2 regions of the Solibacillus sp. NPDC093137 genome follow, and region 1 is predicted to be linked to the other one. Evidence: predicted binding sites of a transcription regulator. Region 1 holds the regulator's gene; the other holds the start of a gene.

The links. The regulator CtsR, encoded in region 1, represses protease genes until heat stress. The targets are predictions, from matches to a motif close to ATGGTCAATAAAGGTCAAACA.
Region 2: the regulator CtsR is predicted to act here: its motif matches at 4,792-4,812, upstream of clpP (ATP-dependent Clp endopeptidase proteolytic subunit ClpP).

The regions. Positions count from the first base shown of each region.
Region 1 is NZ_JBNNVH010000007.1:96,835-104,932, reverse strand. Features, by position in the region: gene ACQKN3_RS17725 (acetate uptake transporter) at 1-110, shown strand, start outside; gene radA (DNA repair protein RadA) at 180-1,553, opposite strand; gene ACQKN3_RS17715 (ATP-dependent Clp protease ATP-binding subunit) at 1,750-4,194, opposite strand; gene ACQKN3_RS17710 (protein arginine kinase) at 4,191-5,288, opposite strand; gene ACQKN3_RS17705 (UvrB/UvrC motif-containing protein) at 5,285-5,827, opposite strand; gene ACQKN3_RS17700 (CtsR family transcriptional regulator) at 5,840-6,304, opposite strand; gene ACQKN3_RS17695 (DUF4870 domain-containing protein) at 6,506-6,811, opposite strand; gene ACQKN3_RS17690 (acyltransferase) at 6,932-7,162, opposite strand; gene ACQKN3_RS17685 (globin-coupled sensor protein) at 7,305-8,098, shown strand, end outside.
Region 2 is NZ_JBNNVH010000006.1:81,285-89,382, forward strand. Features, by position in the region: gene ACQKN3_RS16745 (8-oxo-dGTP diphosphatase) at 20-490, shown strand; gene rapZ (RNase adapter RapZ) at 505-1,386, shown strand; gene ACQKN3_RS16755 (gluconeogenesis factor YvcK family protein) at 1,391-2,368, shown strand; gene whiA (DNA-binding protein WhiA) at 2,418-3,359, shown strand; gene ACQKN3_RS16765 (HPr family phosphocarrier protein) at 3,514-3,771, shown strand; gene clpP (ATP-dependent Clp endopeptidase proteolytic subunit ClpP) at 4,113-4,703, opposite strand; tRNA gene ACQKN3_RS16775 (tRNA-Arg) at 4,891-4,962, shown strand; gene ACQKN3_RS16780 (basic amino acid ABC transporter substrate-binding protein) at 5,709-6,488, shown strand; gene ACQKN3_RS16785 (amino acid ABC transporter permease) at 6,518-7,219, shown strand; gene ACQKN3_RS16790 (amino acid ABC transporter ATP-binding protein) at 7,220-7,942, shown strand.

The DNA of each region.
Region 1 (8,098 bases):
CTAATGTATTGAACAAGCATTTCGGCTTCAACTTCCTGCCGATTGGAAAGCCTTTTGGCATTTTCACAAGAGAAGCATTTTTAAAGAAGGAAAAAACAGTAAAAGCATAAAGAAAAAAGGCATGAAAAGTATTTTCACTTTTCATGCCTTTTTTGAACATATTACCAAAAACATATTCTCTATAAATTTTGGAAAGATTCCCGCAGTGCATCACTGATTGTTTCGACGCCAACGACTTGAATGTCCGGCGGGAATTCCCACCCGCCAATATTAGAAGCTGGAATAAAGGCGCGTTTAAATCCTAACTTTGCTGCTTCCTGTACACGCTGTTCAATTCTCGAAACGCGGCGTACTTCACCAGTTAACCCTACTTCCCCGATAAAGCAGTCTGTCGGACGTACTGTCTGGTCTTTAAAGCTTGAAACAATACTTGTTAATACAGCTAAATCAATCGCCGGCTCATCCAATTTCACGCCACCCGCAACTTTAATATACGCATCCTGTGCCTGAAGCATCATGCCCATGCGTTTTTCCAATACCGCCATTAAAAGCTGGACACGGTTTTGATCAACCCCTGTTGCCATACGCTTCGGATAATTGAAACTCGTTGGTGTAACAAGAGACTGGATTTCTACCAAAATCGGACGTGTCCCTTCCATCGATGCAACGATCGTTGAGCCAGGGGCACCTTGCGAGCGTTCCTGTAAAAACAGCTCAGAGGGATTCAATACTTCCTTTAACCCTCCATGAAGCATTTCAAAAATCGCAATTTCATTTGTAGAACCAAAACGGTTTTTCTGACTTCGTAAAATTCGGTGGTTATGGTGGCGTTCCCCTTCAAAGTAAAGCACCGTGTCTACCATATGTTCTAAAATACGCGGTCCGGCAATCTGACCTTCTTTTGTAACATGACCAACAAGGAAGATAGCAATATTTTTAGTTTTTGCAATGCGCATCAGTTCCGCTGTACATTCACGTACTTGCGACACACTGCCCGGTGCACTTGTTATTTCCGGGTGGTGTACCGTTTGAATCGAATCGACAATAACAAATTTCGGTTGTACTTCATCAATTGTCTGATTTAAAAACTCCAGATTCGTTTCCGAGTAAATATAAAGCTCCGGCGTATGTACACCTAAACGTTCAGCACGCAGCTTCGTCTGACGTACAGATTCTTCACCGGAAATATATAAAACACGTTTTCCCTGATTGGAAAGAAGCGCTGATACTTGCAGTAATAAAGTCGATTTCCCGATACCTGGATCACCGCCTATCAATACAAGTGAACCTGGTACGATACCGCCTCCGAGTACACGGTTGAACTCATTCATTTCTGTGGCGATACGTGTTTCTTCCTGTACCTCCACATGAATAATAGGTGTTGCCTTTGTAGCTGTTGTAGAATGCTGGAACGCACCACGCGGACCTTTTGTGATGACTTCGACTTCTTCATTCATCGTATTCCATTCACCACAGCCAGGACAGCGCCCCATCCATTTTGCCGCCTCATAGCCACAGCTGCTGCACATAAATTTAGACTTCTTTTTTGCCATTTTGCTAGCTCCTTCGAATGTGTGTTCCTATAATTGTACACGAAACAAAATCGAATACCCACTAATCTGCCGCAAAATTCTTTTTCGGTTAGCGTTTCCTACAAAAATAATTTTGGTTTAGCGAGAATTCTCCGATTCCTAACGACGATAGTATAAAAAACAGACGAAGCAGGAATTACCCGCCTCGTCTGTTTTATTAATTCGTTGCTACTTTTTCTTGTGTTCGTACGATAAACTCATCATCTGCATAATCAAGTACGACTGTTTGCGTCTTATCCAATGTACCTTTTAAAAGTTCTTCGGATAAGCGGTCTTCTACATGTTTTTGTAATGCACGGCGCAATGGACGCGCACCATATTGCGGATCATAGCCTTCTTCCGAAATTTTAACAAGCGCTGCATCCGTAAGCTGCAGTTCGATATCCTGCTCTTTTAGACGCTTCGTTAAAGAGTTCGCCATTAATGATACGATTTCTTTTAAGTGATCCTTTTCTAATGAATGGAACACGATCATTTCATCAATACGGTTTAAGAACTCTGGGCGGAACGCTTTTTTCAGTTCTTCCAGCATTGTGCTCTTCATGTCTTTATCTTTCGATGCATTTAGACCAGCACTGAATCCTACATGCTTGCGATATTTCAGTGCATCTGCCCCAACATTCGATGTCATAATGACAACTGTATTGCGGAAATCGACAACACGACCTTTTGAATCAGTTAAGCGGCCGTCTTCCAGCACTTGTAATAAGATGTTGAACACATCCGGATGCGCCTTTTCGATTTCATCCAACAGTACAACCGAATATGGTTTACGACGGACTTTCTCTGTTAATTGGCCTCCATCTTCAAATCCTACATAGCCCGGAGGCGAACCGACTAAACGAGAAGTCGAATGTTTCTCCATATACTCTGACATATCTACACGGATCATCGCATCTTCATCACCGAACATTACTTCAGCAAGTGCTCGCGCAAGTTCTGTTTTACCGACACCTGTAGGACCAAGGAAGATAAATGAACCGATTGGACGTTTTGGATCTTTTAAGCCTGCACGTGCACGGCGGATTGCACGGGAAATTGCCTCTACCGCTTCACCTTGACCAACCACGCGTTTGTGTAACTCTTCCTCAAGGTTTAATAACTTCGCAGATTCTGCCTGTGCGATTTTTGAAACCGGAATTCCCGTCCACATCGCTACCACTTGCGCGATGTCGTCAACATATACTGTAGACTCTTCTTTGCCTTGTTTTTCTTTCCACTCTTTTTTCAGTTGTTCAAGCTCTTGTTTCAGCTTCTGCTCTGTATCACGCAATGCAGCAGCTTTTTCAAATTCCTGTCCTGAAACTGCGGCATTCTTTTCAGACTTAATGCCTTCCAATTTATCTTCCAACTCTTTTAAATTAGGTGGAACAGTATAAGAGCGTAAGCGCACTTTCGAACCAGCTTCATCGATTAAGTCAATTGCCTTATCCGGTAAGAAACGATCTGAAATGTAGCGATCTGATAATTTGGCAGCTGCTTCTACCGCTTCATCCGAAATTTTCACACGGTGATGTGCTTCATAGCGGTCACGTAAACCATTAATGATTTGGATTGTTTCTTCAACAGATGGCTCATCAACTTGGATTGGTTGGAAACGACGCTCTAATGCCGCATCCTTTTCGATATATTTGCGGTACTCATCCAATGTTGTTGCACCGATACATTGCAGTTCGCCACGAGCCAATGATGGTTTTAAAATGTTCGATGCATCAATTGCACCTTCCGCGCCACCTGCACCGATCAATGTATGAAGCTCATCGATGAATAAAATAATATTGCCAGCCTGGCGAATTTCATCCATTACTTTTTTCAGACGGTCTTCAAATTCCCCACGATATTTAGTACCTGCAACAACTGTACCCATATCAAGCGTCATTACACGTTTATCGCGCAGTGTTTCCGGAACTTCATTATTGATAATTTGCTGTGCCAATCCTTCTGCAATAGCTGTTTTACCGACACCTGGTTCCCCGATCAGTACCGGGTTGTTTTTTGTACGGCGTGACAGTACTTCTACAACACGTGTAATTTCTTTTGAGCGGCCAATAACCGGGTCAAGTGAACCTTCACGCGCTACCGCTGTTAAATCGCGGGCTAAACTATCAAGTGTTGGTGTATTTACTGTTTGCGTCATGCTGGAGTTACCGCTATTGTTAGAATCATTATTGCCTAATAACAGTAAAACTTGCTGGCGTGCTTTATTGATGCTTACACCTGTATTCGCCAATACGCGGGCAGCAACCCCTTCACCTTCACGAATTAAAGCTAATAAAATATGCTCTGTTCCGACATATGCATGCCCTAATTTACGTGATTCATCCAATGAAAGTTCGATTACCTTTTTAGCACGTGGTGTGTAATGTACGATTGGACCTACATCTTCAGTACCTTTTCCAACGAGTTCCTCAATGCCAGTTTCAATCATTTGAGGGCTAATATTAATTGCTTCTAAAGCTTTAGCGGCAATTCCGCCACCTTCACGAATTAAGCCAAGTAAAATATGTTCAGTTCCGATTTCTTTATGCTTAAGACGAATTGCCTCTTCCTGAGCAAGTTGTAATACCTTCTGAGCACGTTGTGTGAATCGATTAAACATCATAGAAAATCCTCTCCTTTTTCCCCATTGTTTGTAGCTTCATCTTGCTCGTTTAACTTTTCTTGCAACAGCTTCGCACGATACATATCGCGTTCTGCCGGTTGTAACGTAGTACCAATATATTGCTGAATGAGTCCAGGTTGCATAATAAGCATGCACTCATTTAGTTTACGCTGTGAAATTGCTTCTAATAATCCTAAACTTACCCCAAGACGCACATTTGATAAACAGCTAGCCGCTTCTTCACTCGTTAAAATTTTTGCGTACTTCAATGTACCAAGTGAACGGCTTAAGCGGTCTTCCAACACCGAGGGAGCACGCATCAATAAATTTTTACGTGCAAGCTCTTCCTTTTTGATTACTTGCTCCACAACTTCCTGCAGCTCCTGTAAAATCGTTTCTTCTGATTTACCTAATGTGATTTGGTTTGATATTTGATAAATATTCCCTAAATTTTCACTGCCTTCCCCATATATACCCCTCACAACCATTCCTAATCTTGTCATCATCTGAATTAATGGATTCATCTGTTTCATCATTGTGAGTGCTGGTAAATGGAGCATGACAGAAGCTCGAAGTCCTGTTCCGACATTTGTTGGGCAACTTGTCAAATAACCATAGCGGTCTTCATATGCATACGCGATTGACTTACTTAAGTAGCGGTCAATATTACGAGCCTTATCAAATGCTTCTTTTAAATTCATCCCTTGCGTAAGACTCTGTATGCGAATATGATCCTCTTCATTTACTAATATGCTAATGGATTCATCTTTTGTTAAAAAAAATGATCCAATTTTTTTTCTTCTTGCCAAATTCGGACTGATCAAATGCTTCTCCACTAAAATTTGGCGTTGTAAAACCGGCATATCTTTTATTTGGAAATAGGAAAACTGATACGGATTATCATATGAAGACAATAATGACTGCATCATTTTTTCTTCGATTAATTGGGCTTCCTGTTCTGTAAAACTAATCGGAAATCGAGTATTGGCAATATTACGAGCAAGCCGAATGCGTGTGCTAATGACGATATCTGAATCGCTTTCGTGCTGCATCCAGCTGGGACTGGCATTCGTTAAAAAATGCTCGATGTTCATGCGTTCCCCTCACCTTCCTGTCTTATTTTACTTTCCAATTCCCTTACTTCATCACGTATGGAAGCTGCATCTTCAAATCGCTCTTCCGCAATTGCTTGCTGCAGTGATGTTCGGAGCTCTTGGATTTGTTGTTCTACCTTTTCCTTTGAAGGTCCTTCTTCCATATACCCTACATGCTGAGTACCTGCCTGAAGACGTTCAAGCAGCTGGGGTAATTGCTCGCTAAATGTTTCGTAACATTGACCGCATCCGAATTTGCCTTGCTTTAAAAACTGTCGGTACGTAAACCCGCAGGAAGGACAGGATTTTGGGCTGTTTGTATTAGTTGTCGTGCTTTCTTTCTTTGCATTCACAGGTACAAAATTGAACCAATTTGAAATAAGCTGCTGAAGAGATGCAGGCTCTTCATTTACGTCAAATTGAAATGGATGAAATTGAGTGGCACATACTTCACAGTAGTGACGCTCTACTTTTTGACCATTGTGAACTTGAGTAACGGTAACATTGGCGTGACGCTGTTTACAATGCTCACATATCATAATAATCCACCTCTACTTTTCAAAAGAAATCGTTTGTAGCATTGCGTGCATAATGCGTGCTCTTAGCTGATCACGCAGCGGCAAAGCTACCTGTAATGTGACACGATCTAAAGCGGCCTTCATAATGCTTGCTTCTCGTTCTGTAACGATATCCTCATCCAATAAACGGAAAATAATACGCTCAGCATTAGTCTGGGCAATGGCGTTACCTATTTGTGTTTCCATTTCGTCAAGTAAATTTTTCTTCGAGTGGATTGTTACACGCAAAATCCGAATATAACCGCCACCACCCCGCTTACTCTCTACATAGTAACCATGCTCGGTCGTGAAACGCGTATTGATAACGTAATTGATTTGAGAAGGGGCACAGGCAAATTGCTTTGCCAATTCATTTCGTTTTATTTCAATAAGTCCCTGTCCCTCTAATTCAATAACTTCCTTCAAATACCCTTCAATTATGTCAGATATATTCCTCATGCTGTCTCTCACCTCTCATCAACTGACTTTGACTATCTTTGACTTAAATATACAATATTTATTTTTTGAAATGCAACTAATCACTCTTGTTTTAGGTTTCCCTATTTTTACATTAATAAATCCCTTTTTATGTAAAAAAGCGATAAGGTGTTTTTAAACAAACCTTACCGCTTTTATGAACTTTGCCAGAATGAGGGTAAATTATACCCAGCGTCCGACAATTGGATAATTCCAGTGCTGATCCGATAATGCTTTTACAATACCGATGACCGGGGCAATCCAGAAGATGAGTAAAAATACTAATAGGAATGGTAAACCTATTAACAATACAGAAAGGACTCCTGCTATCGCTATTAAAATTCCGAATACGACCTGGAATAGTAATGCTTGGATTGCTGTACGCTTCACTTCATCTTCAGAACTTATTAAGAAAAACAGAATCGGTACAAGGAACGGTGCAAAGAATGCACTGGCATGAATGATGATTTTCGACCATTTAGATTCCATTTGTTATCAACCTCACTTTAGTTTATTAGCTTATTTACGGATAATATTCATAAAAGTTTCATAGAGAGGACAAAAAATCCCGAATTTTTATTTCGAGATTCTTGTGATGTCTAAATTTAATCAATATGGGCCTCTATCTTTCGGGTTGTCCCCTTCTTGAGGAAATAAAAAGTAGGAAATAACCGCGGTTAAGATGGTTGCTCCAATAACTATTAAAATCCGATCGCGGTCACCTACTTCTGCATAATTGTTTACGAGCATAATATACGATGCGATTGCCACCCCAAGCGACAATGGTAAAACAAATTTCAAACGCCCTTTATGAAACTTCATCATTACAACGCCTTTCATTATTTACTGCATCCATTTTAATAGTTATATACCTCAAATACAAATTAATGTAAATTTTTAATCTTTATAGAAATATTAATGATTTAATCCGATATAAACAGTAAAATAGTATTATTTAATAATACATGAATCGAGGAAGAACATGGGTATTCTGTTTTCAAGAGCAACAAAAGTTTCAAACAAGCCTTATTTTGATATTGCAAATTATGCACAGCAAGTAAATCTGGATGTATCAAACTATCCTAACTTACATAAACAGCTTCAATTGCTAAAATTGACGAAAGAGGATTTAGCCGTAATTAAACAGCTAGAACCTTTTGCTCAACAAGTTGTTCCAGTTATGGTGGAAAAGTTTTATGGTGCAATCAGCTTAAGTTCGGAGCTTGTAGATATTATAGGAAGTTCAGCTCGAATGGAGCGTCTTAAAGGTACACTAACAAGGCATTTAGAAGCAATGTTCAACTGTAATATCGATTCACGTTATATTGAAGAACGACAAACGATTGCGCATGTCCATGTCAAAATCGGCCTGCAATCAAAGTGGTATATTGCATCATTTCAATCGCTAATGACAACGTTTATCGACTTTATCAGTAAAATTGAAATGCCGAATGAAGAGATGGCTAAAGCAATTAATGCTTTTTCAAAACTAATCAACTTCGAGCAGCAGCTTGTGATTGAAGCATATGAAAAAGAAGAGCAGCGCATTCGTACTGAAAGTTTGGAAATGAAATACCGAATCGTAGAGCGAATTCAACATACTGCACAAGAGTTAACGCATATTAGTGATCAGACAAATGCCTCATTACAGGAAATTGCGAGTCAATCTGAAGAAATTGCTTCCAACACAAAACAAGGATTAAATTTAGTCGCGGAAACCGAAAATAAATCAACGACAGGTACTACATATTTAGTTAACCAGACAGCAATTATGAC
Region 2 (8,098 bases), on a different contig from region 1:
AAAAGTTGAGGTGTTGTGTATGCAACGTATTACAAATTTACTCGCTATTAAAGATGGTCAAGTATTATTGTTACAAAAGCCGAGAAGAGGCTGGTTTGTGGCACCGGGTGGGAAGATGGAGCCAGGAGAGTCCATCTATGACTCCGCTATACGCGAATTCCAGGAAGAGACAAATCTAACACCAAAAGACGTTCATTTAAAAGGCGTATATACAATGGTTATAAAAAATGGAGATACAGTCGTCGATGAGTGGATGCTGTACACATTTATTGCAAAAGATGTTGAAGGTACACCATTTGTCGAAACACGGGAAGGCATTTTGAGCTGGTATGAAATTGATCGTTTAAAGGATCTTCCGATGGCAGCAGGTGACCGTACGAATTTATTATTTGCAGCATTAAATAAAGGTACGCAATATGGTACATTTGAATATACAGAGGATTTTGAGCTAATTAGCGAAAAAATTCAAAACTCGACGGAACAAAACTAGAGGAGATGAAATAAGTGGCTAGTTCGAGCTATACACATGAGTTAGTTATTATTACAGGAATGTCAGGGGCGGGCAAAACGGTAGCCGTTCAAAGTTTTGAGGATTTAGGTTATTACTGTGTAGATAATTTACCTCCGGAGCTTTTAACTACTTTTTTAGCGCTAATGAAGGGTTCCGAAAAAAAGATTTCACGTATGGCTGTTGTCATGGATTTACGTGGGAGAGAATTTTTTGGCTCATTGATCGAATCGCTCGACGCACTACTGGACGAAGAAGATATTTTACTCCGTATTTTATTTTTAGAATCCGATGATGCCACATTAGTTCGCCGCTATAAAGAGTCACGCCGATCACATCCGCTTGCACCTCAGGGATTACCGCTGGAAGGGATTCAATTGGAGCGCGAATTGCTCTCTGAAGTAAAAGGGCGCGCCAAATCAATCGTCAATACTTCCAAGTTAAAGCCACGCGAATTACGTGAACGTATCGCCCAGGAATTCAGCAATATGAGCAGTCCTACGTTTTCACTAAACATTATGTCATTTGGATTTAAGCATGGGCTGCCGATTGATGCCGATTTAGTATTCGATGTCCGCTTTTTAAAAAATCCTTACTATGTGGAAGAATTGCGGCATAAAACAGGCCTGCAAACAGAAGTATCCTCTTACGTACTGGCAACGGAAGAAACACAACAGTTAATTGCCAAACTGACTGACTTGTTCACTTTCATGATTCCCCATTACCGTAATGAAGGCAAATCACAGCTTGTCATCGCTTTCGGCTGTACGGGCGGGCAACATCGCTCCGTTACACTTGCTGAATACTTCGGGAAGCTATTGGCAAAAAATGATCAAGTCATCGTTACACATAGAGATATCAATCATAGGAAGGATTGATGAAATGAAAAAAAAGAGAACAAGAATCGTCGTAATTGGCGGGGGGACAGGCCTTTCTACAATTTTGCGCGGTTTAAAGCAACATCCTTTTGATATAACGGCCATCGTTACGGTTGCAGATGACGGTGGCTCTTCTGGGCGTTTGCGGGATGACTATGATATCCCGCCGCCAGGAGATGTGCGAAATGTAATTGCCGCACTTTCAGACGTAGAGCCGTTAGTGGAGCAAATGTTTCAATATCGCTTTTCCCAATCAAACGATTTAGACGGTCATTCGCTCGGAAATTTAATGTTGACGGCTTTAACGGAAATTACAGGTGATTTTAACCATGCGATTGCTGAAATGAGCAAAGTACTGAATGTGCACGGAAAGGTCATTCCAGCAGCGAATAAAAAGGTTACATTACATGCCGAATTAGCGGATGGATCAGACATTATAGGTGAGTCGAAAATTCCATCAGGCCATGCACCGATTAAACGGGTATACTTGGAGCCTAGTAATCTCAAACCTTTACCTGCTGCAGTTCATGCGATTGAACGGGCAGATTTTATTTTGATTGGACCTGGCAGCCTTTATACGAGCATCATTCCGAATTTGTTAGTTAAAGGAATCGGGCAGGCAGTTATTCGTGCGAAAGGTGAAAAAATTTACATTGCGAATTTAATGACACAGCAAGGTGAAACGAGAAACTTTACTGCTTCAAAACATATTGAAGCAATCCATGAGCATGTCGGAGAAGCATTTATTCAATCGGTACTGATCAATGAAAAGGAGCTGCCTCCTTCGATTTACGAAAACTACCTTGAAGAAAATGCCGAACCTGTAAAGTTTGATATTGAAAGACTGCAAGAAATGGGCATCAATATTATTCCTAAAGAGATTGCGCTTATTGAAAATGGAACAGTACGTCATGATGCGGTTAATCTCGCTGAATGGCTTTGTGAATATACATTACAGAAAAAACAAACGATGCAAGAGTAGTAGTATTAAGAAACACTACATAGGTTGCTAGGAAAGGGGGAGCGAATCCATGTCATTTGCATCTGAAACAAAGAAAGAACTGACGCAAGTAGAAGCTGGGGATAGTAGTTTAAAGGCTGAAGTCTCTGCCCTTATACGGATGAACGGTTCGTTGAGCTTTGCGAATCGTCAAATAAGCTTGGACGTACAAACAGAAAATGCGGCTATCGCACGTCGGCTTTATACAATTGTAAAGAAGCTTTATCCATATAATGTTGAGTTGCTTGTTCGAAAAAAGATGCGCCTTAAGAAGAACAATGTGTATATATGCCGTGTTCGGGAAGGCGCACGGGAAATTCTTGCGGATTTAGAAATTGTCTCAAATTCATTTGAGTTTAATCATACAATCGCCAAATCAATCATACCGAAAGAAAGTGAACGGCGTGCTTATTTACGTGGTGCCTTTTTGGCGGGAGGCTCGGTGAACAATCCGGAAACCTCTTCCTACCATTTGGAGATTTATTCTTTATATAAGGAGCACGGGGAAGCGTTGGCAGAGCTCATGAACCGATACGATTTAAATGCGAAAACGATTGAACGTAAAAAGGGCTTTGTGACGTACTTGAAAGAAGCCGAAAAGATTTCGGATTTTATGAATTTAGTCGGTGCTGTACAGGCAATGCTAAAGTTTGAGGATGTACGGATAATTAGAGATATGCGTAACAGTGTGAATCGGATCGTAAACTGTGAAACAGCCAACTTAAACAAAACAATAGGCGCGGCGTTGCGGCAAGTGGAAAATATCCGCTATATTGATAATGCGGTAGGCCTTGATCAGCTGCCGGAAAAGTTGCGTGAAATAGCACGTCTTCGTGTGGAATATCAGGACGTGACGTTAAAAGAGCTCGGTGAAATGGTTTCAACTGGCGTTGTCAGTAAATCAGGCGTCAATCATCGTCTGCGCAAAATCGATGAAATCGCGGATGCGCTCCGTCGTGGAGAGAGTATTTAAATTCACATAAAGGTACGGAGCAAGTCGTCGAGGCGTTAAAAGAAAAAATTGGTAACGATTTCATAAAAGATGTTTCCAATTGTTGTTCTTTTCGGACAATTTCGTTAAGATAAACTTAGAAGCGATGAACGGTTGTGAAAGGGAGTATTTCAACATGATTGAAAAACAAGTAGAAGTAAAGTTAAAATCGGGCTTACAAGCAAGACAGGCCGCTTTGTTCGTCCAAGAGGCGAATCGTTATAAAGCAGATGTCTATTTAGAAAAAGGTACGAAAAAAGTGAATGCAAAGTCGATCATGGGCATTATGAGCCTAGCTGTTGCAAAAGGCACAGTTGTCACATTATGGGCAGACGGCCATGACGAAGAAAAAGCAATCGACGCACTACAACTTCTAATTGAAAAAGCGGATTAAGACAAAAGGTTAAAGCGCCCGTTCAACTCCATGTGGGCAAAGCGCCACATCCTTGTGGCATGCCCCCGATGACTCACATCGTATGAGTCCAAGCCTAGGAGGGCCCGACGCAAAAGTAAACGATCCACCACTTTTGCATGAGGGACCTAATGGTGCAAGGAGTTGGTGCTTTATCCTGGACGTGGACAATCATATTATTTAAGCGTTAAACAAAATGCGATAACGAATTTTATTTACAAGACAAAAGCACAGCTGTTCAGTATACATGAATGGGGCTGTGCTTATTTTTTTGGAATACAAAAAAGCATACAAGACGAATCTTGTATGCTTGAATGAATGGATTATTTTAATTGGTTACGCTCGTAAATTTTATCGATAAGACCGTACTCTAATGCTTGCTGTGCAGACATGAAGTTATCACGATCTGTGTCGCGCGCTAACGTTTCATAATCTTGGCCACTGTTTTCAGCCATGATACGGTTTAATTTTTCACGTAAGTGTAAAATACGTTTTGCAGCGATTTCGATTTCAGTTGCTTGACCTTGTGCTCCACCAAGTGGTTGGTGAATCATTACTTCTGCGTTTGGTAATGCAACACGTTTGCCTTTTGCACCAGCAGAAAGCAGGAATGCACCCATTGAAGCAGCCATACCGATACAGATAGTTGATACATCAGGTTTGATGAAGTTCATCGTATCGTAGATTGCCATACCTGAAGTGATAGAGCCGCCTGGTGAGTTAATGTATAGGTAGATATCTTTATCTGGATCTTCAGCTTCTAAAAATAATAGCTGTGCTACGATTGAGTTCGCAACATTATCGTCAATCCCACTACCTAATAAAATGATGCGGTCTTTAAGTAAACGTGAATAAATGTCATATGCACGTTCGCCGCGGTTTGTTTGTTCAATAACTGTAGGAATTAAGTTCATTGAAAAATCCTCCCTTTGTTAAAGCTTATATTCGATAACTTTTGCTGAAAATGACAAATATTTCAGCTGTAAACCTATCATACACGTATTAGTCAGTTATGGTCAAATATAAACTCTGATTTTTACAGTTGAAAATTAGGGGTTCCATCTGTATAATGAAAAAAGTTGCTTATATACTTATTTATATGTCCTCGTGGTGTAATGGATAACACTTCAGATTCCGGTTCTGAGGCTGGGGGTTCGATTCCCTCCGAGGGCGCTTTCTTTTATAAAGATTATTATTGATCAGCATGAAGTAAAAATAATCTTTCTCTTCCATTTTTCTACAGTTTAATTTTGACGCTACACTATAAGTTTCCGAAACTCATCTAATTTAAACGCTCTTCACCTAAAAAATAAAATTTCTTTTTAAAAAAGCACATTTGCTACTTGAAATATAGGTAGAAAATTAGTACATTAGTAAATGTTGTGTTTTTACAAAACTAGTTAGATAGACCATACCATCATGTCCTTTAGGGGGCACCATTTTACTGTTTTAATATACGTTTCAATATCAATTGCAAAAAATCATCTGAGGTTTTTTTGCAATAGAGAATGAAGTTTTATTAGGATAAAAAGAATCACTGTACCGGTTCTTTTTATCCTTCATTCGTTCTCTACCTAAAAATAATAATTCAAGACTGCATAAGAGGGAGTTCCTCTTGTGCAGTCTTTTTTATTTTAGTTAAAAATTACCCATCAGATTAACATATATTATAAAAAAACAGGGAATATATGTAATGTTACGAGAGTCCTTTTGAAGAGGGGAATACAATAATGAAATAGTAATAGAGTGAATAAATATTAAATTATATGCAAATATACCGTTAATTTTGTTATAATAATTCATCATACTGCAATAATAATCAATTTTTTAAAAATTAAATGTTGTATATTAATTGCGGAATTAATATAATTGAACATGTTATTAACAAAAAAACTACTACATCCAGGAGGATATTCATAATGAGTACTAGAAAACTATTTAAATGGGCAGCACCTTTAGCGGCAGCTTCAATGATTTTAACAGCGTGTGGAGCGGACGAATCTACATCCACAGGAGATAAAGAATATAAGAAAATCGTTGCAGGTACGGAAGCTACATATGCACCATTTGAATACTTAGATGATAAAGGAAATGTTGTCGGCTTAGATTCAGAGATTTTAGCAGCGATCGGCGAAGAGATGGGCATTGAAACAGAAGTGAAAAATGTAGGCTGGGACTCAATGATGAGCCAAGTAACAACTGGTGAAGTGGATATGGGCGCAGCGGCTATTACCATTACAGATGAGCGTAAAGAATCATATGACTTTACAGATCCTTACTATGAAGCGACTTTACTGATCGTGACAAAAGAAGGTTCGACAGTGGCATCGTTGGAAGATATTAAAGACAAAAAAATCGCGGTGCAAATTAATACGACAGGTCATATCGCAGCACAGGAACTGCAAGGTGTTGCAAGCTCGAAGATTTTAGCTTATGAAAACTTCTCTGTTGCTTTAACAGAAGTGCTGACAGGTGCAGCTGATGCCGCAATCGGTGATAATGCAGTAATTTTAGATTACCTTGAAAACAATCCTGATTCAGGCTTAAGAGCGGTAGAGGATACTTCATTTGAGAAAGACTACTTCGGCTTTATGGTGAAAAAGGGCAATAAAGAGCTATTGGACATTTTAAATGAAGGTCTTCAAAAAATTAAAGACAATGGCAAGTTAGCTGAAATTACAGGTACGGAAATCGAATAAGCTACATTTAATTTATTGGAGGGTTTCAGATGGATTTTTTTGATTTTTTCCGTTGGGATATAATCTGGAACTACCGTGAACTATATGCAAAAGGACTTTGGGCGACTATTGTTTTAACAGCATGTGGTTATATTGGTGGTATCATATTCGGTCTAGTTTTAGGATTAGGCCAAGTTTCAACAAAAAAGTGGATTTACTGGCCGGCTAAAATATATGTCGACGTATTCCGTGGTACGCCAATGCTCGTACAATTATTATTAATTCACTTAGCTGTTATTCCAACGATTTTTGGAACTTCACAAGGTTGGTGGGTATCGGGTATTGTCGGACTGATTTTAAACAGTGCCGCATACAATGCAGAAATTTTCCGTGCAGGTATCCAGTCGATCGACAAAGGTCAAATGGAAGCTGCCAGATCTTTAGGGTTAACACAGGGCCAGGCGATGCGCAAAGTTATTTTACCGCAGGCGTTTCGTCGTATGATCCCGCCTTTAGGGAATGAATTTATTGCATTATTAAAAGACTCTTCACTTGTAACGGTAATTGCCGGAGCCGAAATTTTATATGTAAGTAAAGTTGTAGCCGGAACGTATCAGCGTTTCTGGGAGCCGTACTTATTCGCAGCGTTCCTATACCTTGTATTAACGTATGCTGTAACGAAGCTCATTGCATTTATCGAAAAACGAGTTGATATTAATTACAACCCACGTAAGAAAAAGGAGCGCGCGTAAATGATTAAAGTAGAAAACTTACACAAGCATTTTGGCAAGCTCGAAGTGTTAAAGGGGATTGATTATGAAGTACATGAAAAAGAGGTAGTTTGTGTCATCGGGCCATCTGGTTCTGGGAAATCAACGTTTCTTCGCTGCATGAATTTGCTGGAGGAAGTAACGGACGGTGCAATCTATATTGAAGGTACTAAAATTAATGATCCGAAAACAAATATTAACGAAATCCGTACAGAAGTAGGAATGGTGTTCCAGCAGTTCAACTTATTCCCGCATATGTCGGTCATCGATAATATTACGATGGCTCCAATGCAAATTCGCCAACTGAACAAAGCCGATGCCGAAACACTGGCACTGGAGCTATTGGATAAGGTCGGTTTGCGTGAAAAGGCCTATAACTACCCGCAGCAGTTATCAGGCGGTCAGCAGCAGCGTGTAGCGATTGCCCGCGCATTGGCAATGAAGCCGAAAGTGATACTGTTTGATGAACCAACGTCAGCCCTTGACCCGGAAATGGTAAAAGAGGTTTTGGAAGTAATGAAAAACCTTGCAAAAGAAGGGATGACAATGGTTGTCGTAACACATGAAATGGGCTTCGCACGTGAAGTAGGCGACCGTGTACTGTTTATGGATGGCGGCTACATCGTAGAACAAGGCCACCCGGATGAAGTATTCGGCAACCCGCAAAACGAACGTACAAAAGCCTTTTTAGGAAAAGTACTCTAAGAGCGGAGAAACTATCTTCTATTATGATGAGTAGTAGAAGGTAGTTTTTTATATTTAATAGAAGGCACTTTTGGTTGGAGTATAGGCGATAGGACTCCTTGGAGGTATCTTTATAACCTAAACTATTAGAAGATTCAGAATTACATATTGTATGGG